2 linked regions of the Actinoplanes teichomyceticus ATCC 31121 genome follow. Each later gene encodes a partner of the first gene's protein in a complex. Links are inferred from orthologs where the notes say so. Each region holds a gene or a part of one and is shown on either strand. Other genes may lie near its edges. The genes, in order: ACTEI_RS13900 and trxA.

The links.
Region 2: the proteins of ACTEI_RS13900 (region 1) and trxA are in contact, whole or in part, in an NMR structure (PDB 2IPA), measured with the Bacillus subtilis proteins. The link is inferred for Actinoplanes teichomyceticus ATCC 31121 from one-to-one orthologs.

What each region holds. Positions count from the first base shown.
Region 1 is NZ_CP023865.1:3,096,191-3,110,392, forward strand. What follows is about bases 7,482-10,168. They hold ACTEI_RS13900 (arsenate reductase ArsC), read right to left. Parts: upstream 9,187-10,168; coding sequence 8,776-9,186; downstream 7,482-8,775. Other genes in these bases: ACTEI_RS13890 (restriction endonuclease), read left to right, coding at 7,482-7,653; ACTEI_RS13895 (hypothetical protein), read right to left, coding at 7,859-8,233; ACTEI_RS13905 (aquaporin), read right to left, coding at 9,221-9,952; ACTEI_RS13910 (arsenate reductase/protein-tyrosine-phosphatase family protein), read right to left, coding at 10,040-10,168. Also shown: ACTEI_RS13850 (hypothetical protein), read right to left, coding at 1-1,005; ACTEI_RS13855 (acyl-CoA dehydrogenase family protein), read left to right, coding at 1,316-2,455; ACTEI_RS13860 (Lrp/AsnC family transcriptional regulator), read left to right, coding at 2,491-2,952; ACTEI_RS13865 (maleylpyruvate isomerase N-terminal domain-containing protein), read left to right, coding at 2,971-3,537; ACTEI_RS13870 (hypothetical protein), read right to left, coding at 3,715-3,948; ACTEI_RS13875 (quinone oxidoreductase family protein), read left to right, coding at 3,959-4,669; ACTEI_RS13880 (hypothetical protein), read left to right, coding at 4,982-5,599; ACTEI_RS13885 (hypothetical protein), read left to right, coding at 5,718-6,143; more of ACTEI_RS13890, read left to right, coding at 7,090-7,481; more of ACTEI_RS13910, read right to left, coding at 10,169-10,702; ACTEI_RS13915 (ArsR/SmtB family transcription factor), read right to left, coding at 10,854-11,222; ACTEI_RS13920 (NAD(P)-binding domain-containing protein), read left to right, coding at 11,642-13,123; ACTEI_RS13925 (MFS transporter), read left to right, coding at 13,120-14,202. UniProt on the Bacillus subtilis protein: Catalyzes the reduction of arsenate [As(V)] to arsenite [As(III)]. In vitro, can dephosphorylate para-nitrophenyl phosphate (pNPP).
Region 2 is NZ_CP023865.1:8,260,883-8,275,287, reverse strand. What follows is about bases 4,853-7,742. They hold trxA (thioredoxin), read right to left. Parts: upstream 6,515-7,742; coding sequence 6,191-6,514; downstream 4,853-6,190. Other genes in these bases: ACTEI_RS36535 (hypothetical protein), read right to left, coding at 7,617-7,742; trxB (thioredoxin-disulfide reductase), read right to left, coding at 6,530-7,489; ACTEI_RS36550 (N-acetylmuramoyl-L-alanine amidase), read right to left, coding at 4,936-6,087. Also shown: ACTEI_RS38845 (hypothetical protein), read left to right, coding at 490-1,257; ACTEI_RS36565 (D-alanine--D-alanine ligase family protein), read right to left, coding at 1,542-2,498; ACTEI_RS36560 (aminotransferase-like domain-containing protein), read right to left, coding at 2,507-3,817; ACTEI_RS36555 (GNAT family N-acetyltransferase), read left to right, coding at 4,017-4,667; more of ACTEI_RS36535, read right to left, coding at 7,743-8,468; RNA polymerase sigma factor SigM, read right to left, coding at 8,465-9,190; ACTEI_RS36525 (protein kinase family protein), read right to left, coding at 9,279-10,829; murein biosynthesis integral membrane protein MurJ, read right to left, coding at 11,028-12,794; ACTEI_RS36515 (hypothetical protein), read right to left, coding at 12,844-13,722; ACTEI_RS36510 (CCA tRNA nucleotidyltransferase), read left to right, coding at 13,822-14,405. UniProt on the Bacillus subtilis protein: Participates in various redox reactions through the reversible oxidation of its active center dithiol to a disulfide and catalyzes dithiol-disulfide exchange reactions.

The sequences.
Region 1 (14,202 bases):
CAGAACCGCCCGCAACGCCGCCAGCTGCCCGCACTGCCGGGTGTACGGCAGGTTCGGCCGGTAACGGGGGCCGAACAGGACCAGATCCGGGCGGGCGCAGTTCGACTGGGAGGGGCCCTGCGACTGATGCCAGATCGGATAGGGGTGGTGGGCGACCGCGTCGAAGTCGCCGCCGTACCCGTTGGCGAACGCCCAGTCGAGCCACGCCGCGGGCGAGTTCGGGTTCGGCTGCGACGCGGGTACCGCCGGCTGGTTTCCGGGCCTGGTGCCGGCCGCCGATCCGCCGGCCAGCACGGTGCACCCCGGGCACTGGGCTTTGATGCGGCTGTTGCTGAGCCGGACGATGTCCCAGTACCGGCGCTTGCGCTCGAGGTCGCCACCGTTGCCGTAGTTGCCGAAGCCGGCGTGGTTCGGCTCGTTCCAGATCTCGAATGCCTGGGCCCGGTCCTGGTACCGGCGGGTGAGCCGGGTGACGAAGTCGCCCCAGCGGTCGTCCCACTCCGGGGTCGGGAACCAGTGGTCGGAACCGTCGCCCCGGCCGTGGTCACCGCTGGCCCACGGCGGGGCGTACGTGACCAGCAGCAGAACCCGCATCCCGGCCGCGGCGGCCCGATCGATCGGCGCGTCGTACCTGCTCCAGTCCCATGCGGAGGTCGGGGTGTCCTGTGCGCCCCACCAGGACACCTCGATGCGGATGGGCATGCCGGCGGGCTCACCGACCTGGTCCGGGCCGCCCAGGCCCAGGTTGTGGAAAGCGGTCGGCGCGTCCGCCGCGGTGGGGCGCGCGGGCGGTGTGCCGGTCCGCGCCGGTGCGGTGCCGGCGGGCGGTCTCGTCGCCGTGCTCACCGGCGGGGCGGCGGCGCTGAGCGGCGGCGTGCTCACGGCCGTTGCCGGCGCGGGTTCGGCGCCGGTGGGCAACTGCGTGACGGCACCCACTGCCACCGCCGTGAGCAGCGCCGCGCCGGCGAGGACGGCGGCGAGACGCCCGAGAAAAGTCGCACTCATCGGGAGAGAACCTTAGTCAGCCGGGCCCTCGCGCCCGGGGCCGCGTCTCACTGGTCGTGCGACGCCGTGGTGATCCGGGGTGTCCTCATCCCGCAACGACTCGAGCGTGTGCCGCTGCTCCGCCCGGTGTGCTGCATGGCGCTGCTCCGCCCGGTGGCGGCATACCGCTGCTCCGCCCGGTGGCTGCGCGCCGCTGCTTTGGCTGCCGGAAGCGCCGTGCCATCCGGGTGGCGTCGGAAGCGCCGTGCCATCCGGGTGGCTGTCGGAATCTCGTCTACCCCCGGGATTGAACGACCGTTAAGCTGACGGGGTGACCGTGGATCGACTGCTTCCCACCCCTGAGGCACACGACCTGCTCGACCTGACCCGGGAGCTCGCCACCCGAGAGCTCGCCGGCAAGGTGGACGACTACGAGGCGCGCGGCGAGTTTCCGCGGGAGGTGCTGCGCACGCTGGGGCGCGCCGGGCTGCTCGGCCTGCCGTACCCGGAGGCCGACGGCGGCGCCGGTCAGGCGTACGAAATCTATCTGCAGGTCCTGGAGATCCTGGCCGGAACCTGGCTGGGCATCGCCGAGGCCGTCAGCGTGCACACGCTGTCGTGTTTCCCGGTCGCTGCCTTCGGCAGTGAACGGCAGCGCAAAGCGTTGCCGGAGATGCTCGGCGGTGAGCTGCTGGGCGCCTACTGCCTCTCCGAGCCGCACGGGGGCTCGGATGCGGCGAACCTGACCACCCGCGCCGTGCCGGACGGCGAGGACTGGCTGGTCAATGGCGTCAAGGCGTGGATCACGCACGGCGGGGTGGCGGACTTCTACAACCTGTTCGTCCGCACCGGCGGGCCCGGCGCGAAGGGCATCTCCTGCCTGATCGCCGACGCGAGCACCCCGGGCCTGCTGCCGCAGCCGCGCGAGCGGCTGATGGGTCTGCGGTCGTCGGCGCCGGCGCAGATCGTGCTGGAGAACGCGCGGATTCCGCACGATCGGCTGGTCGGCCGGGAGGGCGAGGGCTTCGCCATCGCCATGCGCGCGCTCGACGCGGGGCGTCTCGGCATCGCGGCGTGCGCGGTGGGACTGGCGCAGGCCGCGACCGACTACGCGATCGGGTACGCCCGGGAGCGTGAGCAGTTCGGTCAGCCGATCGGCCGGTTCCAGGGGGTCGGCTTCATGCTCGCCGACATGGCCACCCAGGTGTCCGCGGCCCGCGCGCTGCTGCTGTCGGCGGCGCGGCTCAAGGATGCCGGGCGGCCGTTCTCGATCGAGGCGGCGAAGGCGAAACTGTTCGCCACCGACGTCGCGATGCGCGTCACCACGGACGCGGTGCAGGTGCTCGGGGGGTACGGCTACGTCGCCGATCACCCGGTGGAGCGCTGGTTCCGCGAGGCCAAGGTGCTGCAGATCGTGGAGGGCACCAACCAGATCCAGCGGATGGTGATCGCGCGCTCGCTGACCGGCTGAGCCGGACGGGGCGGCCGGTGGGTAGTGTTGCCGGTGTGGAAGAGATCGACCGGGCGATCGTGTCGGCGCTCACCGTGGACGGGCGGCTGTCGTACACCGATCTGGCCGAACGGGTGGGCCTCAGCGTCTCCGCCGTGCACCAGCGGGTTCGCCGGCTCGAGCAGCGCGGTGTGATCTCCGGGTACACCGCGAAGGTGTCGTACGAGGCGCTGGATCTGCCGCTGACCGCGTTCGTGGCGATCCGCCCGTTCGACCCGTCCCAGCCGGACGACGCGCCGGAGCGGCTGGCCCACCTGGCCGAGATCGACTCGTGTTACTCGGTGGCCGGCGAGGACTTCTACATGCTGCTGGTGCGGGTGAAGAGCCCGGCCGATCTGGAGCGGTTGCTGCAGGACATCCGCACGGCGGCGAACGTCACGACGCGGACCACGGTGGTGTTGTCCACGCCGTACGAGAATCGGCCGCCGCGGATGGCTCCGCCGCCCGGTGCCGAGTGACGTCCCCGGGTCGTCGGCATGGACGCCCATGACGTGGAAGCGGCGCTCGGCGAACTGCGGCGCGCGCTGACCCCGCACCTCGGCGCGGACTGGACGGTCCCGGCCGGCGACCTGCGGTGGAGTTGCCGGGACACCGCCGCGCACATCGCGCACGACCTGCTGGCGTACGCCGCTCAGCTGGCCGCCGGGGCCGCCGACGGCTATCTGCCGCTCGATCTGGAGGTCCGGCCGGACGCGAGCGCGGCCGAGATCCTGCGGGTGGTCGCCGCCGCCGGGGCGCTGCTGGCCGCCCAGTTGCGTGCCGCCGGACCGGACACCCGCGCGTGGCACTGGGGGCCGACCGATCCGTCCGGCTTCGCCGCCCTCGGCGTGAACGAGATCCTGCTGCACACCTACGACATCAGCCGCGGCCTGGGCGCCGGTTGGCTCCCGCCGCCGGCGGCGTGCGCGGCCGTGCTGGCCCGGTTGTTCCCGGACCGCCCGCCGGTGGAGCCGGTCGCCGCGCTGCTCTGGTGCACCGGTCGGATCGCGCTGCCCGGCCGCCCGCGCCGCGCCTCGTGGAGCCTGCGGGCCGCCGTGGAATGACCGTCCGGCGCGTGGGCGTCGGTCGGTGCGTGAGTCGCGGCGCGTGGGCGGCGGTGCGTGAGTCGCAGTGCGTCGACGGCGGCGCGTGGGCGGCGGTGCCTGCGTGAGTCGCGGTGCGTCGGCGGCGGCGGTGCGTGGGCGGCGGTGCCTGCGTGAGTCGCGGTGCGTCGGCCGCGGTCATTCCGGGATGAGCGCGGTGACCAGGTCGCGCAGGGTGCGGTCGAGGCGTTCGCTCTCCCCGCGGGCGAGGGTGTCCAGGATCGGCTCGCTGTGCAGAGTGGCCAGCAGCACGTGGGCGAGCATGTCGGCGTCGAGGTCGGGTCGTTGCCGGCCGGCCAGCCCGGCGATGTGACCGTGCCAGGCCCGGTAGACCGGATGCGCCTCGCGCGGCCCCTGGTCCGCCGAGCTCACCGGTCGCCGGGTGGCCGCGCTCGCCCTGGACGCGTATGCGGAGTGTGCGGTCGCCGACGCGGCGTGGCTGGCGCCTGTGCCGGCGGGGCTCGGCGCTGCCGATGCCGTGATGCTGCCGATGGCCGGTGTGGTCGCGCTGCGCGTGCTGCGCTCGGCCGGCTTGCGGGGCGGCGAGAGTGTCCTGGTGCATGCGGCGGCGGGCGGCATCGGGCACGTGATCGTCCAGCTTGCCCGGGTGCTCGGCGCGGGCCCGGTCATCGGGGCGGCATCGGCGGGCAAGCTCGGCTTCGTCCGGTCGGTCGGCGCCGACCTGGCCGTGGACTACGACTCGGCGGACTGGCCCGAGCGGGTGCGTGCGGCCGTGCCCGGCGGAGTGGACGTGGTGCTGGATGCGGTCGGCGGCGCCGTGCTGCGGCGAGGTGTCGAACTGCTGGCGCCCTCCGGCCGCGCGGTGGTCTACGGCGCCGCCTCCGGTGGGACGGAGGATGTGCCGCCCGCGCTGCTGTTCCCGCTGCGGTCGATCACCGGGTTCAACCTGACGGCCTGGCGGCGTGCCGCGCCGGAGCAGGCCCGGTCCGAGATGGCCGAGGTGGCGGAGCTGTTCGCCACGGGGCGGCTGCGGACCACGGTGCACGCCGAGTTCCCGCTGGAGGAGGCGGCGAGCGCCCATCGGCTGATCGAGGAGCGAACCCATGTCGGCCGGGTCCTGCTCCGCCCGTGAGCCGCCCGGCCGGTCCCCGCGGGCCGACACGGAGACGTCCCGGCCCGCGGGCGGGGCACGACGCGGCATCGAGGGGTCCGGCAGAGGGATCCGACGGCCGCCCGCGGGCGTGGGTCACGACCGACGGCCCCCGCGGGCGCGGGTCACGACCGACGGCGGGCACGCGGGCGCGGGTCACGACCGAGGGCGGGCCGGTCCGGGGGCGTGGATCGGGCCCGAAGGCGGTGGTCCCGTCAGCGGCATGTCCGGCACCGTTTTACAAGATCCACTGACGAGCCTAGAGTTTGCCGCGCGCGGGGGGAGCTGGTCAGTGTGCAGCGCAGGAACATCGGAATAGCCGTCGCGGCGGTGGTCGGCGTCGGCCTCGCGACGGGTGTCGCGCTGTCGCGTCAAGCCGGTGACGGCGCCGGAGCGCCGCCGCTGCAAGCCGGTGACCTGATCGTCGACGAGTCCGTCCCCGAGTACCGGTTGCTGCAGGACGCCCTGCGGATCGATCTCGCCCGGCACGACGGCGAGGCCGAGCATTTCGCCCTGGTGCCGAAGACCCGGCCCCCCGACCTGCTCGGCATGGGCATCGGCTCCGACGGCCCCGACGCGGTGGTGGACGGCTACCAGTTCGGCCGGCAGCGGCTGCACACCCTGGTGGAGCTGTCCGCGCGGCCGACCGACACCTGCGCGGGCATCCGCTCCGAGCGGTCGTCCGCGATGTGCGTCCGCGACGGCGCCCTCACCCACGTCGCCCCGGACGCGCCCGGCCTGCGCCGCGTCACGGTCTACTTCACCGGCAACGTCGCCACCGCACCGAAGGCCGGGGACGCGGAAACGGACCGGGCCCGCTCGTTCTGGGCCGGGGCCGAGATGGTGCCGCTGGACCAGGCGCCCTGGTTCACCGACCTGGTCACGCGGGGCAGGGCCGCGCTGCACCGGTAGCGCATCGGCAAGGCGCTGGCGCCTACGGTTCGGCGGCCGGCGAACCGTTCGGACTCTAACGTGGCGGGGCCCGCGCGCCGCACCCGAGAGGAACGACACGATGCCGGAACCTGGCCGCATGATCGAGCAGGCGGTTTCCCACGCACTACGCCTCGCGCGGAGCTGGACCGCCTGGGAGGGCGTGCCCGTCCCGGCCGGCGACCGGGTGTACACGCCGCACAAGGCGGTCCGGCGCATCACCGACCACCTGATCGACCATCTCGCCGAGGTGGAGGCGCGGCTGGCCGGCGCGCCGACGATCCCGGACCATTGGCACGCGTCGGCGATCACCACGGCGGCCGATCTGGCGCCGTTCACCGAGGAGGATCTCGCCGAGGCGACCAGCCGGCTGACCCGGCTGGCGCAGATCTGGTCGGTGCGGCTGGGCTCGCTCACCCCGGAACAGCTGGACCGGGCGGAGCCGGGCGCGTGGACCATCCGGGAGATCGCCGTGCACCTGTCCGACACGTACTACGCGGACGCGGTCGGCGACCTGCGCCGCTGACCGGCCGGTTGCAGCCGCAGGACCGGTCCAGACCATCCGTTGTCGCGGCTTCGGCGTTGCGGAGCCGGGCGTCGCGGGCTTCGGCGTTGCGGAGCCGGGCGTCGCGGGCTTCGGCGTCGCGGGCCTCGGCGTTTGCGGGCCTCGGCGTCGCGGGCCTCGGTGTTTGCGGACCTCGGCGTTGCGGGCCTCGGCGAGGGCACGTTCCTCGTACCGGAAATGTGACTCCATGATGGCCCCGGACCGGCCAGCTCACGCCGGATCGCACTCGGGGCGGCGCTCGGGTCCGCACCCAGCTCGGCGACGCGGATCAGGATCCCGGCGATCAGCCCGTGGTCCTCGACCAGCTTGGCGATCGTCGGCGCGGGGGCGGGACGTTCCGGCGGTAGCGCGGGGACTCGTCGAGCACCCCGCCACCCAGCATGACCAGTCAACGAGCGCAACAGCGCGTTGCACTACCAACCGGCTGAACGCCGTTCCGTGACGACACGGCGGTTCACCTCGCTCATGCGCGCGCGTACCGCAACCGTCGGGGTCGATGACCGGGCCGCTCCTGGGCGGGGTCGGCCGGTTCGGAAGCGATGGCTTCGACAGCCCGCGCCGTCAGCGGCAGAACCAGCCGCCGGTCATCGACGCCTGCCGCCATCTCGATCGGCTCGGACCGGACCGGGCACACGATCCGTCCCGCGCTCGGAGGCGGATCCATCGCACCCGGCCTGGAGGCGGCGAGTGCAGGGTCATCCGACGACGGCAGCGGACCGGCCGGGGCGGGCCCGTGCGCCGCCCTCGATCCGGCGTGCTCCGCGGTGCGACGAACAGCGTCGATGTCCTTCTGTCGTACCCGTTGTTTACCGTTCGTGTGCGTCAGTATGCGAAGTGTGGGGCTGAGGGGGTTCGGGTGGCTCGACGTAGGCGCCGGAGAAAGGGCAGGATCAGCGATGGTGCCGTGGTGGCCGGGGCCGCCGGTGGTGTCCTGGCTGTCGCGATGCTGGTCCAGGTGGTCCGGGAGCATCCGGTCCTGACCGTCGTAGTGACCGGGCTCGTGCTGGCCGCCGGCGGGGTGTGGGCGTATCTGCGGTGGTCGGCGATGAACCGGCTGATGAGCTACGAGCGCGACGTCGCGGTGACCGACCACATGAGCGGTCCGGATTTCGAGCGCTACGTGGCCCGGCTGCTGCGCGACAGCGGCTGTCGCGGCGTGCGGGTCAGCGGCGGCGCCGGGGACATGGGCGCCGACGTCACCGCCCGGACTCCGGGCGGCCGACGCCTGGTCGTGCAGTGCAAGCGCTACGCCGGGAACCTGTCGAGCCCGGACGTCCAGCGCTTCGCCGGCACCGCCCGCGACATCCACGGCGCGGACATCGCCCTGTTGGTCACCACCGGCCGCCCGACCGGTCCGGCCCTGCAGATCGCCCGGCGATGCCGGATCACGCTGGTGGACCGGCCGGCCCTGGCCCGCTGGGTCGCCACCGGAGTCGCGCCCGAGGTCCTCGACGACCGCGCACGACGCTGAAGAACAGCATCAGCGGGAACCCGAGCCGGAAGTTCCGGATCGCGGCGCGCGGATCGGGCGCTGTGACCGCTGAGGCGAACACTCCCCGCCCGCGCGGCTGCCGGGACGGCCCGCAACGCGGCCGCGCTCACCCGTGCCCCGGGGCTGCGGCAACCGGCTTCGAACAGGCGGGACCTATGAGGCCCCGCCCTCCTGCCGTCGACCGTCAGCCGTTGGCGAAGTACAGCGTCAGTCCGGGGCAGGGTCGGTTGCACGACGCGTAGGCGGTGTAGTCGGAGTAGACGTTGGTCCGCCAGACGTTCGCGTTGTTCCAGATTCGTTCCGTGACGACGACCTTGCCGTTGTGCACATCCGTCACGATCAACAGCCAGGCCTGATCCGTCGGGGCGCCGGTCGTGCCGATGTGGAACACGTTCGATCCGGCGAGATCCAGCGTCTGGGTGATGCAGTCGCGGTCGACGCCGTCGTACTTGACCTGGCAGGTCTTCTGGTTGAGGGCCAGTGCCGGGTCGGCCACCGTCATCGCTGCGGCCGTTGCGGCGAACGTCATGACGGCCGCGAGGCCGGGTCTGATTCGCATCCTGCTTCCCTTCGTCGAAAGGTGCTTGCGGCTCCGGGAAGGCCAAGGGCCGGAGTTGTTCACCAGCCCGTTCCGCGGTGCACGAAGCCGGGCCGGCCGCCGGCCGGACGTGGCCACCCGTCGCCGTCCTTCGATCGAACCCGGTGAATCTCGATCGCGCAAGGGCGCGGACAGCACGCCGGCAAGTCAGCGCGACATGCGCACGCCTGACACCAGAGAAAAGGACCTGTTGCGGGGCCACCGGATCGCTCCGAGACGCGGAACGCGGCCTCACGGCGTGTGCTTCCGGGCGGACGCCGTGACGACCAACGCCACGGTGGCGATGAGAGCGGAGTATCCGCCGCAGAAGGGCTGGAACGGTCCGCCCGGCGGGGTCCGGCCGCGCTGACGCGGCACCCTGTTCTCTGAACCTGTCCCCGCCGGTGCGGTGGCCGTCTCGGCCGCGTGCTGTGCACCCTTCCGGGCGATGGTGTTCGAGGCCGTACGTTGTCTGAACTGCCGCGAGGGCCAGCCAACCCTGCGGCAGTTCAGCGCCGCTGGGGTCAGGCTGCTGGAATCAGGTCGGCGAGCAGCCCCTCGATGCGGCTCCTGATCTCGTCACGGATCGGGCGCACGGACTCGACACCCTTGCCGGCCGGGTCCTCGAGCTTCCAGTCCTCGTAGCGCTTGCCGGGGAAGACCGGGCAGGCGTCGCCGCAGCCCATGGTGACGATGACGTCGGATTCGTGGGCTGCGTCCCAGGTCAGCTTGGTGGGGGTCTGGTCGGTGATGTCGATGCCGACCTCGCGCATGGCCTCGACCGCGGCCGGGTTGACGGTGTCGGCGGGGGCGGAGCCGGCGGAGCGGACCTCGACGCGGTCGCCGGCGAGGTGGCGCAGCCAGCCGGCGGCCATCTGGGAGCGGCCGGCGTTGTGGACGCAGACGAACAGGACGGTGGGCTTGGTGTCGCTCATGGTGTTCCTCGCGGTGGTAGGGGTGAAAGCCCGCTCAGGGCGCGGCGGCGGGGTGTTCGACGACGATGTCGTCCGCCGTCCTGCCGGCGTCGGGGTACAGGGCCAGCAGCAGGCCGACGCCGGCGAGCAGGCCGACGAGTTGGAAGCCGACGAACCCGGGCACGGAGCCGGGGGCGATGCCGGCGAAGGTGTCGGTGAAGGCACGGCCGATCGTGACGGCCGGGTTGGCGAAGCTGGTGCTGCTGGTGAACCAGTACGCGGCGCCGATGTACGCGCCGACCGCGGCCGGGGCGACCGCGGCTCTGCCGGACCGGCCGAGCGCGAAGATCAGCAGAAGCAGGCCGGTGGTGGCGACGACCTCGCCGAGCCACAGGTGGCCGGCGGCGCGGTCCTTGGTCGAGAGCGTGACGGGGGCGAGGTCGAACATCAGGTTCGCCAGGATCGATCCGCCGATCGCGCCCAGGGTCTGGGCGACCGTGTAGCCGGCCAGGTCAGTGCCGCTGATCCCGGTGCGCCCGCGGCGTCCGAGCCACCAGTCGGCGGCGGAGACGACCGGGTTGAAGTGGGCGCCGGAGATCGGGCCGAAGGTGAGGATCAGCGCACCGAGCGCGAAGGCGGTGGCGACCGAGTTCTCCAGCAGCTGCAGGCCGACGTCGCCCGGCGACAGGGTGGTGGCCATGATGCCGGAGCCGACGACGGCGGTGACCAGCAGTGCGGTGCCGAGGAACTCGGCCAGCAGCCGTCGCCAGAGTGCGATGGAAGGCATGGAAGGTACAAGCTCCGGTCTTGGGTGCGGGCAGGATCGACCCACCCGGCGGTTCATCCGGCCGGGCGGGTCCGGAAGCGGGAGAGGTCAGTCCATGACGGCGCTCGGGTACGCGATCGGCGCGATCCGTTCGATGCGGCCGGCGAGGTCGGTGTAGGCGGCCTCGAACGCGTCGTCGGTGTCGACGCGGACCGGGTCGGGCACCGACCAGTGCAATTGCGGGCGCACCGGGCTGGTGAGGTCTTCGTGCGCGTTGTCGCAGACCGCGATGACCAGGTCCCCGTCATGCACCACGTCGCGGACATGGGCGGTGCGGGCCGGGTCCAGCCGCAGGCCGTGCCGGTGTGCGACCGTGACGGCGCGGGGGTGGACGCGGCTGGCCGGTCTGGTGCCGGCCGAGGCGGCGGGGCCGCCGACCCGGTCGCGCCACAGCGCGGCGGCCAGCTGGGAGCGGGCCGAGTTGTGGGTGCAGACGAACACCACCCGGTCGGCGTCGCGCAGCGGCGGCGGGGTCAGGCAGGCCAGGGCGGCGGGCTGTAGTCGCAGGTAGGTGCGGCGCCGATCGCCCTCGGAGCGGGTCCGCGCGATCAGGCCCGCCTCGTGGAGCACCTTCACGTGGTGGGCGACGAGATTGGTGGGCATACCCAGGTCGGCGCCGATCTCGCCGGGGGAGGCGTCGCCGAGGATGAGCGCGTCCACGATCGCCAGCCTCGCCGGGTCGCCGAGCGCGGCGTGGATACGTGCTCTCACCCGCAGCAAGGAAAGGTCGCCGTTCATTGACTCAATACTGGCTGAGCTTCTTTGTCGAGGCAAGCCGCGACCGTGGATGAGCGGCGGACCCGGGGCTCCGGCCGCCTCCGATCCGCTTCCCGGTGGATCTGATCCGAGCCGGCGGGCGGTGTCAGGCGGTGACGGTTCCGCCGACGGCGAGCAGGGTGGACAGCTGTCGCATCAACTCCGGCCGAGGGCGGTAGTAGACCCAGCTGGCGCGGCGCTCGCCGTCGATCAGTCCGGCTTCGCGCAGCACCTTCAGGTGATGCGAGATGGTCGTCCCGGAGATCGTGAACGCCGGGGTGAGGTCGCAGACGCAGATCTCCCCGTCGGGCGCCGAGGCGATCATCGACATCAGTTGCAGCCGGATCGGATCGCCCAGCGCTTTGAACGCCTGCGCGAGGGTGGCGGCGGCGGGGGCGGGGATCCGCTGTTGCGCCATCGGCGGGCAGCAGGGCGTCTGCGGTTCGGCGGGTGACACGACCGGTGGTTTCGACATGCGTCGAGGTTGACAGATGTCGAAGCCGCGTGCAACCGTGGATTCGACAGTCATCGGATTCGACATTTCTCGAATCCGGGTGCGGTGGGTTCGACGGACCCACCGCCCAGCCCGACCTTCACCTCAACGAGGAGTACCCCGCGATGAGTAGCGACGCTTCCAGCACCGCCCCGACCGCCGCCGGGCAGGACCTGTGCTGCGGCACCGCCGAGCAGGCCGCGGCCGCTGACGCCTGCTGCGCCCCGCAAGCCAAAGCGGAGGCGGTCGCCGGAGGCGCCGCCTGCTGCGGCCCGACCGATCAAGCCGCCCCGACCCACGCCGAACCCGAGGCCGGTTGTTGCGGCCCGGCCACCACGGTCAGCGCGGTGGAGCTGCTTCCCGCTCCCGCGGTCCGCGCCGAGGCCCTCGGTGCCGGGCGGCTGCCGGTGGTGGTCATCGGCGCCGGCCCGGTCGGGCTGGCCGCCGCCGCTCACCTGCACGAGCAGGGCGTCCCGTTCCTGGTGCTGGAAGCCGGCGACCAGGTCGGCGCGTCGGTGCGGCAGTGGTCGCACGTCGGCCTGTTCAGCCCGTGGCGCTACGACATCGACGCCGCCGCCCGCCGCCTGCTCGACGCCGCCGGGTGGGCCGCGCCGGACGACGAGGGTCTGCCCACCGGCGCCGAGCTCGTCGACACCTACCTGCAGCCGCTGGCGAAGCTGCCGGCCATCGCCCCGCACCTGCGTCTCGGCGCCCGGGTGACCGCGATCAGCCGCCTGGGCGCCGACCGCGTGCGCACCGCCGGCCGCGCCGACCTGCCCTTCGTGGTACGGCTCGCCGACGGCACGGAGGTCACCGCCAGCGCGATCATCGACGCGTCCGGCACCTGGCGCACCCCCAACCCGCTCGGCGTCAACGGGCTGCCCGCCCACGGCGAGCCCGAGGCCGCCGATCGGATCGACCACGCCCTGCCCGACGTGCTCGGCGCCGCCCGCGCCGCCCACGCCGGCAAGCACACCATCGTCGTCGGCTCCGGGCACTCGGCCGCCAACACCCTGCTCGACCTGGCGCGGCTGGCCGAGACCGAACCCGGCACCCGGATCACCTGGGCCGTGCGCGGCGGCTCCGCCCAGCGGGCGTTCGGCGGCGAGGGCGCCGACGAACTGCCCGCCCGCGGCGCGCTCGGCTCGGGTCTGCACGCCCTGGTCGACACCGGCAAGCTCACCCTGGTCACCGGGTTCGGCGTGCACACCGTACGCCGCGACGCGGACGGCATCACCCTGGTCGCCGCGGACGGGCGCACCCTGACCGCCGACCGGGTGGTGTCCGCGACCGGCTTCCGGCCCGACCACAGCATCACCGGTGAGCTGCGTCTGGACCTGGACCCGATCCTCGGCTGCACCCGGATCCTGGCCGACCTGATCGACCCGAACCAGCACTCCTGCGGCACCGTCGCCCCGCACGGCTACCGCGAGCTGGGCCAGCCGGAGCCGGACTACTACGCCGTCGGCATGAAGTCCTACGGCCGCGCGCCGACGTTCCTGATGGCCACCGGCTACGAGCAGGTCCGCTCGATCGCCGCGGCCCTGGCCGGCGACTTCGCCGCCGCCGACGACGTACGGCTCGACCTGCCCGAGACCGGGGTGTGCAGCTCCAGCGTGGTCGCCGAGAACGCCGCCCGCGAGGTCGCGGCCCGTTTCGGCCTCACCCCGGACGTGCCGGTCGCGCTGGCCCACGCCACCCTGGCGGTGCTGCCCACCGCGGCCAGCACCGGCGACGCCGTCCGGGCGGCCGCCGACCGGATCGGCCTCGACCACGAGACCGCCCTGCAGATCGCCGCCCTGGCCGACCGCTCCGGTGCCCTGCCCGGCGTCACCGGGTTGATCAACCTCACCAGCTCGGCCGGTGGCAGCTGCTGCTCGTGAACCGGCCTACCGGCACACCGGTGCCCGCCGACCCGCCGGTCGGCGAGCACCGCCCGCCCTTCCCGCCCAGCAGCCGGATGCTGGTGACCGCGCTGGCGATCACCCAGACCATCGGCTACGGCACGCTCTACTACGCGTTCGCCGTGATCCTCGTCCCGATCGCCGCCGACCTGCACACCTCCGCCACCGCCGTGACCGGCGCGTTCACCGCTTCGGTCCTCGCCTCGGCGGTGCTGGCCGTGCCGATCGGCCGCCGGCTGGACCGCCACGGCGGCCGCGCGCTGATGACCTGCGGCTCCCTGCTCGGGACCGTGCTGCTCGTGCTGTGGTCGCACGTCGAGCAGGTGTGGCAGCTGTACGCGGTGCAGCTCGGGATCGGCGTCGCGTCGGCGGCCAGCCTCTACGAGGCCGCCTTCGCCGTGATCATCGCCTGGCACCAGCCGCGGCAACGGTCCTCGGCGCTGCTCGCGCTGACCGTGGTCGCCGGCTTCGCCAGCACCATCTTCCTGCCCCTGACCGGGTGGCTCACCGACCAGCACGGCTGGCGCACCGCCCTGCTCGTCCTCGCCGGCATCCACGCCGTCACGGGGCCGCTGCACGCCACCGTCGTCCGGCGCCCACCATCAGCAGGCCCGCACACGGTCACCCGGCACCGCGACGCCGGCACCCGGGCGGTCCGCGCCGCGCTGGCCGATCGTGGCTTCTGGCTGCTGACCGCCGGGTTCACCGCCCACACCACGGCGACCAGTGCTTACACCCTGCTGCTGGTCGCCGCCCTCACCACCTGGGGCCACCCGCCCGCCTTCGCCGCCACCATCGCCGGCCTGCTCGGCCTCCTGTCCGTCGCCGGACGGCTGATCACCACCGGCCTGCAACGCCGCTACCGGACCACCACCATCACCGCCGGCGTCTTCGCGCTCCAGGCCGCCGCGGCCCTGCTGCTGCCGGCCGTCGGCGCCACCACCGGCGGCGCCGTCCTGGCGGTCGTCGGGTTCGGCCTCGGCTTCGGCGTGGCCACCATCGCCAAACCCGTCATCCTCGCCGAGCGCTACGACACCCGTCGCTACGCCACCCTCGCC
Region 2 (14,405 bases), 5.2 Mb from region 1 along the record:
GGCACACGCCCCGCCCGCCTCGGAGCACGGTTGCAGGTCGACGCGCCGCCTTGGCGGAACGGAAAACGCTCAGCACAGCGTCGGTGCATGGGCGTGCACGACCACGACCCGGTCAGAACACAGGACCACCTCGATCCGCCACGCACGACGACGGACCCACCACCGACCCCGCCCCGCCCCACCCACCAGCCCACCCACGAAAACTCCCCGATCGTGCGAATTTGCCTCGGGACAACCCATCCTGACCTGGGCTAAGGTCACGTCGTGTCCGAGAACGCCGCCCCCTTGCCCGACTTCACCCGCTGGCCGTCGTTCCCGTTCGAGGGCGACATGCGGGTCAAGAAGCTCGCCCCGCCGGTGGAGGTGGAGCCGCCGCGCAGCGGCGAGGACGGTGCGGACTGTGTCGCCTGTGCCACGCCCGACGACGCGTACATCTGGGTCTCGGAGCGATGGCGGGTCCGGGCGATGGACCGGCCGACCGGTCTGCCGATGGTGTTGATCCTGGAGTGCCGGTCGCACCTCGACCTCGGCGATCTTCCGAATCTCCTCGCCGCCGAGCTGGGTGTGATGACGGTCCGGCTGGAGCGGGCCATCCGCTCACTCGACGGCGTGGCGCGGGTACACGTCAACCGCTGGGGCGACGGCTCGGCCCACCTGCACATGTGGTTCCTGGCCCGGCCCTACGGCCGGTTGCAGCTGCGCGGCACCTTCCTCTCGCTCTGGGACGACATCCTGCCCGTCATTCCCGAGCACCAGTGGCGGGAGAACCTGGCATTGGTGGCTGCCTGGCTGGCCGAGTTCGGCGGCCAGGCCAACGCCGAGCCGGCGCACATCCAGTGGGAGTCGCCGGCCACGCTCAACGTGCCGATGACCGGTGCCGACGAGCCGCGCGAGGAGGCGAAACGGCCGGCGACGCTGGGCGATGTCCAAGCCGCCGCCGCGGCGGCTGATTCCTGGGTACGCCACAGCGACGCCCCGACAGCCGGCAGCCCTCCCGGTGGGGCCGGCTGGGTTCCGCGTCAGCAGAGCCCTCACCCCCACCCGGAGGACGCGTCGTCCCGCTCGGGTGCCGCCGGGATGCCGGCCGGCGTTCCGGAGCGGGGCAGCGCCGAGCCCGATCCCGGGGTGTCGACGCCCGGAATCGGGAACGTCTCCGCCGAGCCACCGAAGCCGGTGACCGTCGATCACGGCGTCACCGGTACGGGAATCCTCAGCACGGGCAACACGGCAGCCGGCTCGGAAGACTCGGAGCGCTAGAGCGCACTCGGCTGTCGATCCCACGCAAGAGCGGGATTCCTCTCCCGCGGCGCCACCGGCCGAACGGCAGCGGCAGCTTCAGCGCGATGATCCGAAACCGGCGCGCCGAAGCCACCGAAGCACAAGGATCTCCGTTTCACGTGAAACGGGCCGGCTCCAGCGAACGCAGCCGACCGTTCCAGGAATCCCCGGCGGCATGACAGCTCCGTCATCAGCGCACGCGAACGCCCGCCTCACCGACCACCCATAGCCGGACCGGACCGCCCGCTCCACCAGCGCGGGCCCTAGCCCCGCCCGGTCGCCCGCTCCACCAACGCCCCCAGGACCGCCCCGAGATCCACCCCCGCCGCCTGCACCGCCAGCGGCAGCAGCGACGTCTCCGTCATCCCCGGCGAGACGCTGCACTCCAGCACGAACGGTTCCCCGTCCTCCGAGACGATCACGTCGATCCGGGACAGGTCCCGCAATCCGAGCGCCTGGTACGCCGCCAGCGCGGTCGACGACACCCGCTCGGCCACCGCCGGTGCGAGGCGGGCCGGCACGTGCCAGGTGGTCAGGCCGGCGGTGTACCGGGCGGCGTAGTCGTACACCCCGTCCCGGGGGACGATCTCGACGATCGGGAGGGTCTCCGGGCCGGTGCCCAGGTCGATGATCGACACGGCCACGCTGGTGCCGGGGATGTACCGCTCGACGAGCGCGGTCGAGTCGTACGCGAAGCAACCGACCATCGCGGCCGGCAGCGCCGCCGCGTCCTGGACCGCAGCGGCGCCCAGACCGGATCCGCCCTGGGCCGGCTTGACCATCAACGGCAGGCCGAGCCGATCCACGATCCGGTCCAGCACCGCCACCGCGCCCAGCTCGGAGAACCGGTCGTGGGGCAGCGCGACCCAGTCCGGCGTCGGAATGCCCTCCTCGCGCAGCCGGGCCTTGGCGGACGGCTTGTCCCAGGCGATCCGCGCGGTGCGGGCGTCGGCCCCGACGTACGGCACGCCGCACAGGTCGAGCACCCCGCGCAGCGAGCCGTCCTCGCCGGTCGCCCCGTGCAGGGCGATCACCACCGCGTCCGGCGGGTCGGCCTGCAACGCGGGCAGCAGCGAGACGTCGGCGTCGTGCAGCTCGGCGGTCATGCCGGTGGACCGGAGGGCGTCGACGATCCGGCGACCGGATCGGAGCGAGACGTCCCGCTCGTACGACAGACCGCCCGCCAACACCAGCACCCGCAACTCGTCCCGCGTACCCATAGGGGTGATCATGCCAAGTCCGGGCCTGGGGTGTCGGCGGTGGCCGGACCCCGGCGGCGGTGGGACGAGATGGTGGCGGAGCCACCGAAGACGGCTCGCATGGCGAGATCCTGCTCCATCACCCCGGACAGCCGGCGCACACCCTCGCGCAGCCGCTCCGGTGCCGAGAACGAGAAGTTCAGGCGCATGTTGCTCCGGCCGGTGCCGTCGGCGTAGAAGCCGGTTCCGGGGACGTAGGCGACCCGGGCCGCGATTGCCCGCGGCATCATCGCCTTCGAGTCCAGGCCCTCCGGCAGGGTGGCCCAGACGAACAGGCCGCCGGTCGGGCGGGTCCAGGTGGTGCCGGTCGGCATCAGGTCGTCGAGGGCGTCCAGCAGCGCGTCCCGGCGCTCCCGGTAGACCTCCCGGTACACCTTGATCTGCTCGCGCCACGGCATGGTGGACAGGTACTGGGTGACCGCGCCCTGGGCGAACGCGCTCGGGCACAGGATGTTCGCCTCGCTGGCCATCACCAGTTTCTCCCGCACCGCGTGCGGCGCCAGGATCCAGCCGACCCGCAGGCCGGGCGCGAAGGTCTTGGAGAAGGTGCTGCAGTAGAACACGCCGTCCCGGCGCCGGGCGCGCAGCGGCAGCGGGGCGTCGCCCTCGAAGGACAACATCCCGTACGGGTCATCCTCCACCACGAGCAGCCCGGCCCGCTCGCAGATGTCCAGCACCCGCTCGCGCCGCTCCTCGGAGAGGGTCACGCCGGCCGGGTTCTGGAAGGTCGGGATGATGTAGAGGAACTTGGCCCGCCGCCCGCTACGCGCGGTCTCGGCGATGGCTGCCTCCAGTGCCTCCGGGATCAGCCCGTCGTCGTCCATGGCGACGTGGTGTACCTGTGCCTGGGCGGCCTGGAAGACGCCGAGTGCGCCGACGTAGGTCGGCCCCTCGGCGAGCACCACGTCGCCCGGGTCCAGGAACAGCCGGGCCAGCAGATCCAGGGCCTGCTGGCCGCCCACCGTGACGACCACGTCGTCCGGCGAGGCGTTGCGGATGCCGGAGAGGGCCATCACCTCGCAGATGCGCTCGCGCAGCTCGATGGTGCCCTGGCCGATGCCGTACTGCAGGCTGGTGGCGCCGTGGTCGGCGGCGAGCCGGTTCAGCATCTCGCCGACCGCGTCCAGCGGGAGGGCGGCGATGTACGGCGAACCGCCGGCCAGGGAAACCACCTCCGGGCGGCTGGCGACGGCGAACAGGGCGCGGATCTCGGACGTGGTCATCCCGCGGACCCGGCGCGCGTACCGGTCGGTGTAATCGTCCTGAGTGGTACCGGTCATTCGGCTCTCACCTCGATCTCAAGCGACGAAACTCCGGACAGCCTAATCGGCGGAAGCGCCGATGAACCCTGTCCGTCCGGGTCGCCTCTTGTCCGACCTGCTCCCGTTCAGGAGGGTTGAGACGTACGATTTGCCAGGGCGCGGACAAGCGACCGTGCTCCCTCACCGGTCCGCCCGAGTCCAGCGCAGGGGGTTCGCCATGTCGCGACGCCTGGTCAATCTCACCCTCGACACCCTGGAGGACCTGCCCCGGTCCTGCCGGCAGTGTGTGTACTGGGAACTTGATCCGGTGTCCGCCGAGCGGGCCTGCGCGACCGGTGACCCGGGGTTGGAGAAGGAGGCCTGGGTGTCCCAGACCCTCCTGGAGTGGGGTTCCTGCGGCAAGCTGGCCTACGTGGACGGCGTGCCGGCCGGCTTCGTGATGTTCGCCCCACCCGCCTACGTTCCGCGCTCGATGGCCTTTCCCACCTCCCCGGTCAGCGCTGACGCCGCGCTGCTGACCACGGCTCACGTGGTGCCCGCGTTCACCGGCGGCGGCCTGGGCCGGATGCTGGTGCAGGGAGTGGCCCGCGACCTCACCAAGCGCGGGATCAAGGCGATCGAGGCGTTCGGCGACGCGAAACCGGACGAGGAGGCCGACGGCGCCTGCATCGCCCCGGTGGACTTCTTCCTGTCGGTCGGCTTCAAGACGGTCCGGCCGCACCCGCGTTACCCGCGGCTGCGACTCGAACTGCGGACCGCGCTGTCCTGGAAGTCGGATGTGGAGTATGCGCTGGAGAAACTCCTCGGCTCGATGAGCCCGGAGAAACTGCTCCGCCCGATGCCGGCGACCAGCTCGGCCGAGAACTAGGACCGCGCGGCTCAGGGCCGCCCCGGCCATGCCGGGCCGCGTCCCTCGCGGTCCGTCCTTTCCCGGTACGCCCCGGTGGCCCCGTCCGCAGGCCACCGGCCCAGCCCCGGGCCGATCCCGCGCGGCGCCGCCGCGGCGCAGGGTCGCGGCCGCGCCCCGCGGCACCCGCGGCCGCGCCCCGCAGCGCCCCGTGGTCGCGGCCCGCAGTGCCCGGCGGTCGTGCCCCGCAGTGCCGCGCGGTCGCGGCCCCGCGGTCGCGCGAAGTGCGCTATGCCCGGTCGGCCAGGGCCAGCCGCAGCTGGCGCACGTCGATCGACCCGGTCGGGACGTCCCGCTCCACCGGGAAGTACATCCGCTGCACCGCGGCCAGGATCGCCTCCACGATCTGCTCCCGGAACATCGGGTTGACCAGCCGCTCCCGGTCGGCCGGCGAGGTCAGGTACCCCAGGTCGACCCGGACCGCCGGCATCCGGGTGAGGCGCAGCAGATCCCAGGTCTTGGCATGGGTGCGGCAGTCGTGCATGCCGGTCCGCACCACGATCTCCCGCTGCACCAGAGCCGCCAGCCGCTCGCCGACCGTGCTGCTGAGCCCGTTGCCGGTGCCGTAGTGGTAGGTCGCCACGCCCTCGGCCGCCGCCGAGGGGTACCCGTCCAGGTGCAGCGAGATGAGCAGGTCGGCGCCGAGGCTGTTGGCCAGCGCGGCCCGCTCGGCGCCACTCATCGGCTCGGCCGGCGCCGGGCCGCGGGTCAGGTGCACCCGCATACCGGCCGCGGCCAGCCGCCCCTCCAGCCGGGCCGCCAGGTCGAAAACCAGGTCCGCCTCGGTCCAGCGCAGCGGCCCGTCCGGCACCACCACGCCGGCGTCGTCGCCACCGCCGTGACCGGGATCGATCACAATGGTCTTGCCGACCAGGTTCGGCCCGGACTGCCGGAACGCCTCCGCCTCACGCAGCCACTGCGGCCGGCCACCGACCACCTTGCGGCCCAGCCGGCGCAGCGCCTTCATGGTCTGCGGGCCGCACGAGCCGTCCGGAGCCAGACCCACCTCACGCTGGAACTGGGCGACGGCACGGGCGGTGCGGGCGCCGTAGACGGAGTCCGGCCGGCCGGTGTCGTAGCCCATCTCCAGCAGGCGTTCCTGCAGGGCGCGGACGTCCTCGCCGGCGAGCGCGTCGGGGACCGAGTGGAACAGGGTGCGTGCGCCCAGCCGCCAGCGGGCGCCGTCGAGCGCGCGCCACGTCTCGTCGCCGACCATGCCGTCGACGCCCAGGCCGCGGCTCTGCTGGAAGGCACGGACCGCGTTCGCCACGGCCTCGTCGAAGAGGTCCGGCTCGCGGTCGGCGAGCATCTCCAGGCCGACCAGGATCGACCGGATCTCAGAAACGGCAGGGCCGGTGTCTCCGCGTCGGATGGACCGCACTCACGACTCCCTAGGGGCGAGAAGGGGACGACCTTCCGGAGCGTACTCCGGCGGACAAACAGAGCCCCGCGTCCCAGTGCGGACGCGGGGCATCAGAGAACGATCAGAGTGCTGACTCGATGAAGTTGACCAGGAAGCTCTTGGGCTTGGCGCCGGCCACCGAGTTCACCCGTTCGCCGCCCTTGAAGATGGTCAGCGTCGGCACGGACATGACCTGGTACGCCATCGCGGTCTGCGGGTTCTCGTCGATGTTGACCTTGACGATTTCCACCTTGTCACCCATCTCGGCCGCGATCTCGGCCAGCAGCGGGTCGACCTTCTTGCACGGCACGCACCACTCGGCCCAGAAATCCACCAGCACGGGCTTGTCGGAACGCAGCACGTCACTGGCGAAGGTGGCGTCGGTGACCACCTTGGTTGCTCCCACGAGGACCTCCCGGTCTTACAGCTCTACGAATGAAGCGATGAAGCGCTCGGCGTCCAGCGCCGCGGCACAGCCGGTGCCGGAGGCGGTGATGGCCTGCCGGTACGTGTGGTCGACCAGGTCTCCCGCGGCGAACACGCCGGGGACGTTGGTCCGGGTGCTGGGGTGCTGAACCTTGACGTAGCCCTCGTCGTCCAGCTCGATCTGGCCCTTGAACAGCTCGCTGCGCGGGTCGTGGCCGATCGCCACGAACACACCGGTGACGTCCAGCACCTTGGTGTCGCCGGTCTGCACGTTCTTGAGCCGGACGCCGACGACCTTGCCGTCGGAGCCGAGGATCTCCTCGACCACGGAGTTCCACTCGACCTTGATCTTCTCGTTGTCGAGCGCCCGCTTCTGCATGACCTTGCTGGCCCGGAACGTGTCCCGGCGGTGCACGATGGTCACGCTCTCGGCGAAGCGGGTGAGGAACGTGGCCTCCTCCATCGCCGAGTCGCCGCCGCCGACCACCACGATGTGCTGGCCGCGGAAGAAGAACCCGTCACAGGTGGCACAGGACGAGACGCCGTGGCCGAGCAGCTCCTGCTCGCCGGGCACACCGATCGGGCGCCACGCGGAGCCGGTCGCCAGGATCACGGCGCGGGCGAAGAATTGCTGGTCGCCGACCCACACGGTCTTGAGGCCCTCGGTGCCGGCCTCGGTCGGCTTGTCGGTCAGCTCGACGCGGCTGACGTCGTCGGTGATGAACTCGGCGCCGAACTTCTCGGCCTGCGCGCGCATGTTGTCCATGAGCTCCGGGCCCATGATCCCGTCGCGGTGGCCGGGGAAGTTCTCCACCTCGGTGGTGGTCATCAGCGCGCCGCCGGACTGGACACCCTCGATCACCAGCGGCTTGAGGTTGGCCCGGGCGGCATACAGCGCGGCCGTGTATCCGGACGGTCCGGAACCGATGATGATCAGATTGCGGACCTCGTCCACTGCCGACTCCTCAGGTCTGTGGGCCACGCCGGTTGAGCACGGCGACGTCGCTCGCTAGAACGCCATGCTAGGCATTCACCATTCCCCCCGGTCCGGCTCGTGTCCGACCTCACGCGAGGGGCGGCGTTCAGCGTACCGGGACGGAGCCGAGCGTGTCCGCGCCGCCACCGGGCAATCCACAGTCCGTGCCACTGGCCCAGATCCACTGCCCGTTCGCCGCGGTGAACTGCACCACCAGCGCCGGCTGACCGTCGAACCGGGCGTAGTCCACCGACTCGGCGCTGATCGCGCCACCGCCGTTCTGCCGGGCGATGGCGGTCAGGCAGTCCAGCAGGGCGTCCGGCAGCCGCAGCCGGGCCAGAGCGCTCTCCGGCTCCCGGGCGCTGCTGATGTCGTCGGGCGCGCTCAGCGGCGCCTCCGGCCCGCCCTTGCGGCTCTGCCCCAGCGTGCCGAGCGAGTAGTCGGTGCCGGTGTTCAGCGTCGTCGCCGGGGTGGCGGCCACCATCACACCGCCCATCGCGGGCACCGCCTCGGGCGCCGAGCCGCTGTCCTCGCTCGCCGTCTGCGGCCGGGCGAGGGTGTACCCCAGCAGGGCCACCGCGCCCGCGGCGATGCCGATCGGCGCGGTGAAGCGCAACCACCGGTGGTTGCCGCGGGTACGGCGGCGCCCGGCGAGATCCTGGACCGTTCCGGGTACGGCGTCCGTCGCCGGCCGTGCCGGGTCCGGCGCCCCGGCCGCGGCGAACGCGGCGTCCAGCCGCGCCGCGACGTCCTCCGGCATCGTCTCCGCCGGCAGCTCGCCGAGCAGCGCGCCGACCGCCGCCATCTGCGGGGCGAGCACCGAGTACGCCTCCTGCCAGGCCGGGTCGGCGGCGATCAGCGCGGCCACCCGCTCGGCCTCGGGCGTGCCGTCCAGGGCGCCGCCGGCATAGTCGGCCAGCAGGTCGATGTCGACCCCGTGGAACTCGGCGCCCGTCACCGTTGGTCCCTCCGTTCACGCCCGGTCGGCAGCGGCGTCACCGCGTCCGACCTGGATGGGACGTTCCGGCGGCCGGTCCGGTTCCCGTCGTGCGGAGGGTCACCCGGGGCGGGCGCCGCGCCGCGTACGTCATGCAGGGCCAGCGCCATCCGGGCCCGGCCGCGTGCGCACCGGCTCTTCACCGTGCCCTCGGCGATCCCGAGCATCTCGGCCGCCTCGGCCACGCCGTACCCCTGCACGTCGACCAGCACGATCGCGGCCCGCTGGTCGACCGGCAGGGCGGCCAGCGCCGCGCGGACCAGCAGCACGGTGTCGTGGTCCGGGGCGGGCGCGGCCGGCTCCGGAGCGGCCGGGCGCCCGGCGGTCCGGTCGCCGTCCGGCAGCGGGACGGTGGGGTGCGCCTGCCGCCGCCGGATCCGGTCCAGGCACGCGTTCACCACGATCCGGTGCAGCCAGGTGGTGACGGCCGAGTCGCCGCGGAACCGGGCCGCCGCGCGATGGGCGGACAGCAGCGCGTCCTGCACCGCGTCGGCGGCCTCCTCGCGGTCGCCGATGGTGCGCAGCGCGACCGCCCACAGCCGGTCGCGGTGCCGGCGGACCAGCTCGCCGAACGCCTCCGGGTCACCCGCCACGTGCGCGCGCACCAGTTCCGCGTCGCTCGGCGCGGTGTCGCCCGGGCCGGTCCCGCCGGGCGGTGCGTCCCGGGAAGCCACGCCAGCAATGTATGCCATCGGATCGGTGCCGCGGGATCCCATCGGGTTACCGGGCAGAGGCGGTTCCCCGCCCCCCTCGTCGCCGGTCATGCGCGGCTCAGTAGCCGTACAGCTCGATCTCGTTGACGTTGACCTTGTAGCCCGGGCCGTCCTCGTTCTTCGGCAGCTTGGTGAGGAAGACCAGCACGTACTGGTACTTCTGGTCCGGGTCGAAGCCGGAGAGCGTCAGCTTGTTGCCCGGGATCGCCTCGGTGTCGGTGTCGCTGAGCTTCGTGTACTGCTTGACGATCTGCTTGTCGCCGTTCGACGTGTCACCCGGGTCGGTCTTGCCGGTGCGGATGTCGATGGCCGCGCCCGGGGTGGACACCTCGATGCGCACCTCGGCGAGCGTGCGCGGCTCGGGCAGGTGGATCAGGACGCCCATGCCGTCCTTGAGGTTGCCGAAGTCGGGCGAGTCGTACCGCGACATCTCCCAGGCGGTGTCCGAGTCGTCGTCGACGGTGTACTTCGCCTCGCCGGTGTCCTTGCGCTCGCCCCGCGGCGGGTCGACGATGCGCACCATGTCGGCGGTCAGCGGGATCTTGACCGGGTCGCTCTGCGGGGCGGCGGTGGAGTCGCCTCCGGCATCGGGTTCCGCGGCGGTGCCGGCGCCGGCGACCGTGGAGGCCGACGGGTCGGGCTTGCCCGAGCTGTTGATCGCCCGGATGCCGAAGATCAGGCCGATCGCCGCGATGACCACCAGCGCGCCGACCCCGAGCAGGATCTTGCGGGTGCTGCGGGCGGGCTCGGTGGAGCCGCCGCCGCCCTGCACGAACCGGAGCGGGCCGACGTCCTCGAACTCCTCGTCCTCGGCGGCCGCGTCCAGCCGGCCCAGCTCGGCGGTGAGCGCCTCGGCGGCCGGCGCGGCCACCCGCCGGTCCAGCAGGTCCATGGTCAGATCGTCGAGGTACGCCGGGATGCCGGCCCGAACCTGGCGCGGCGCGGCCGGGTTGCCGGAGCTGTCCCGGGTGGCGTCCGGCAGCGCGGAGCGGCCCACCTCGGCGTGCGGCCAGTGGCCGGTGAGCGCGAAGTACAGGATCCCGCCGACCGCCCGGACGTCGGCCTCGACGCTGTCCGCGGCGTCGGCGCGGGCGTCGGCCAGCACGACCCGGCCGTCGTCGCCGATCAGGGTGGTGCCCGGGTGCACGTTGCCGTGCACCATGCCGGTGGCGTGCACGGCGGTCAGGGCGTCGGCGACCGAGTGCGCGATCGCGATGGCCCGGGCCGGGTCCAGCGGGCCCTCCGCGCCGAGCAGGTCACGCAGCGACTCGCCGTCGACCCACTCGCGCACCACGTACGCCCGCTGCTGTTCGTCGATGGCGTCGTAGACGCCGACCAGATTGGGGTGGATCACCCGGCTCGCGGCGACCGCGGCCTGCAGCATCTCGGTGGCGGAGTCGCCGCCCGGATGCCGGAGCACCACCGCGACCGGCCGGCGCAGCACCACGTCGATCCCGCGCCACACCTGCCGGCCGGCGCTGTCGTTGTTGACGTGCTGCTCGAGCTGGTAGCGCTCGGCCAGGATCTCACCGACGGCGGGGGCACCGAAGGTCAAGACCGGTCCGGCCTCGTCGGCCGCGGTTTCGTGGCCTTCGCCGACCTGGGTCACCAGTCCTCCCTCGGTGGTGCATGTCTCGGTGCTCAGGACAGGGTGCTCCCGAGCACATGCCGACAACGACCATACCCGTACTGAGCCATGGTCCGGCAGGTCGTCCCCCGGCGCGGCACCGCCCCGGGCTGGTACGAACGGGTAGTTATCCGGGCAATCCGGTGGAAGTGTGCCTGTTCAGGGCAGCCCCGGGCAGAATCAGCGGCCGATCTTGCGGCGCACCATGCCGACCACCTGACTGACCTCCTGCACCCGCAGCAGGGTGGCGGCCACCAGATAACCGATCAGGATCACCGCGCCGGTCGGCACGAGCTGGACCAACGCCTCGATCCGGCCGGCCGGCTCGCCGTCGCCGGGCAGCAGGCGCAGCACCAGCAGACCGAGGGCGGCCGCGATGCCGGCGGCCACCGCGACCCGGATCAGCGAGGAGAGCACCGTGCCCAGGTTCAGCCGGCCGATCCGCCGGCGCAGCACGGTCAGCGAGATCAGCGCGGAGAGCAGGTACGAGATCGCGTTGCCCGCGGTCATGCCGGCCGCCAGCAGCGACTCCTTGAGCACCGCGGCGAGCGTGAAGTAGGCGCCGATCCGGACCGCGACCACCGCCACGTTGATCAGCGCGACGGTCTTGTTGCCCTGCAACGCGTAGAACGCGTAGGTGCACAGATAGCTGATCGAGAGCGGGATCACCGCGAACGCCGCCACGGCCAGCACCGTGCCGGTGGCCAGCGCGTTGGCGTTGGAGAACCGGCCGCCCTGGAACAGGAAGACCGCGATCGGGGCGCTCAGCACCGCGTAGACCACCACGATCGGGGCCAGCGCCGCCGAGGTGAGCTTGATGCCCCGGGTGAGATCCGCGCTGACCTCGCCGAACCGGCCCTCGGCGGCGGCCGCGCTCATCTTCGGCAGCAGCGCGGTCATCACCGACACGCCGACGATGCCGTGCGCCATCATGGTCAGCAGGAAGACGTAGTTGAAGGCCAGGATGCTCGCGCTGTCCGCGCTGCCGGTCACGTCGCTGAGGATCCGCACCACCAGGAACACGGCGAGCTGGTTGGCCCCGGCGTAGACCAGCATCCAGCCGGCCAGCTGACCGATCTCGCGCAGCCCCAGCGACCGCGGGTCCCAGCTCCACCGCCACCGGAAACCGACCTTGCGCAGCGCCGGGAGCAGGCCCAGCGCCTGGACCACGATGCCGAGCAGGGTGCCGCCGCCGATCAGCGCGACCTGCGCACCGGTGATGTTCTCCGGGGTCAGCTCCTTCTGCCCGCCGTAGCACAGGATGAAGACCCCGCAGGTGGCGATCACCACGATGTTGTTGAGGATCGGCGCCCACATCGGCGCGGCGAAGTGCCCGCGGACGTTGAGCACGGCGCCGGCCAGCCCGGACAGGCCGGTGAAGAAGATGATCGGCAGGATCAGGTACGCGAAATGGGTGACCAGTTCCCGGTACGCCGGGGTGCTGTCGCCGCCGGTCTGGATCGCGGTGATCGCCGAGGCCAGCGAGACCACCAGCACCGTCGCGACGCCGAGCGACACCACCGCGAAGGTCAGCAGCTTCTGGGTGAACGCCTGGCCGCCGTCCGGGTCGCTCTTGCGGCGGCGGACCAGCAGCGGGACCAGCACGCTGGAGAGGATGCCGCCGAGCAGCAGCTCGTAGATCTGGTTCGGCAGGAACTGCGCGCTGGTGTACGCGTCGCCCACGGTGGTGCCGACCGCCATGCCGATCAGCGCGGTGCGCACGAAGCCGATCACCCGGCTGACCATGCTGCCGATCGCCATGATCGCGCTCTGGCCGGCGGTGCTGCCGCCGCCGTCACGCCCGGACGGCGGGAGGTTCTCCGGTGGCAGCGCCTGATCGCCGGTGGCGGTGGCGGACTGCTGGTCGACGGAGACCACCGTGACGCCCTCTTCCGGGCGCGGGTTGCCGTCCGCCGCGTGCGTGCTGCGGTACAGGCCGCCGTTCACCCAAGCCTCCCGAGCCGTACCGATGTTGGAGCCACCATAGAAGAGAACGTCACACGTGGTGACGCAGGAGGGTGCCCGGTTCCGCCCCGGCCAGCGTCTCGACCATCCAGCACGCCTCCAGCGGCACCAGCGGCTCGCTCAGCGCGTCGAGAACGGTCGGATGGTCGCAGCCGGCCTCGGTCAGCGCGCCGAGCAGGTCCGGCACCGGGCCCAGGTCACCCGAGTCGGCGATCCGGCGGGCCAGCGGGCGGGTCCCGGCGTACCACTCCCGATGCGGCACGGCCTCCAGGTGCGCGGTGGCCCGGCGTACCAGATCGGCGAGCTCCTCGTGCGGGAACCGCTTGCCCGCGCGGACCTGGTCCACCGCCTGCGCCGGATCGCTCAGGGTGGCGATCGCGGCCTCGTCCAGCACCTGCGGCGACGGGGCCGGAGGCGCCGGCCACCAGCGGTCGTCGGCGAACAGCGGCAGCGGCGCCTGCTCCGGGCCGGACGGCGGGGGCGGCGGGACCTCGCGGCGCAACGACCGGTACGCCGCCTCGCGCACCCCGGCCACCGCCGGGACGTCGTCGTCGGCGGTCGCCGGGGCGAACGGCGACAGCAGCGCGACGACCAGCCCCGGGTGCGGCAGCGTCGGGTCGGCCAGGGCGATCACCCGGGCGCACGTCTCCAGCTCCCACCAGCGCAGCGCGGCCGGGAACGGCCCGAGCGCCGGCGCCCGGCCGAGCTGGACCGGTTCGCTGCTGGCCGGCCGGCGCAGGCCCAGCGTGCGCTCCCCGGAGGGCAGCTCGATCTCCAGCACCAGGGCATATCCGTCGAGCACCGGGAAGGACACCCGGAGCAGCTCGGGGAGGCAATCGGCGTCGCTGATCCCGCCGGTCCAGAACCCGGGATCCAGGCTCAGTCGGCGCAGCGCCTCGGGAACGGGCACGTCACCATCCTGCCCGGCGCCGTGGCCGGCTGCCACGGCGCGGTCCGCCCCGCCCCGCCCACCGCCCGCGGAGCGACAGCCCGATACCCTGGTCATCCCATGTCTGTGTTGAACAACGCCCAGCAGAACGCGGTCGCCGAGTTGCTCCGCGTGTCACCCGTCGCCGACGAGCTGGGGCGCCGCTTCGGCGCCGCCGGCCACGAGTTGCACCTGGTCGGCGGCTCGGTACGGGACGCGTTGCTCGGCCAACTCGGCGATGACCTGGACTTCTGTACCGATGCCCGGCCGGAGCAGACGCTCGCCGTGGTGAGTGGCTGGGCCGACGCGATCTGGGAGACCGGCCGCGAGTTCGGCACCATCGGCATCCAGAAGAACGGGCTGCGGATCGAGATCACCACGTTCCGGGCCGAGGCGTACGACGGGGTGACCCGCAACCCGGTGGTGTCCTACGGCACGTCGCTGCTGGAGGACCTGTCCCGGCGCGACTTCACGATCAACGCGATGGCGGTGTCGCTGCCCGGGCACGAGTTCACCGACCCGTTCGGAGGGCTGCGTGACCTGGCCGACCGGGTGATCCGGACGCCGTCGACGCCGCAGCTCTCGTTCGGCGACGATCCACTCCGGATGCTGCGCGCCGCCCGGTTCGCCGCGAAGCTGCGGTTCACTGTGGACGCCCCGGTGGT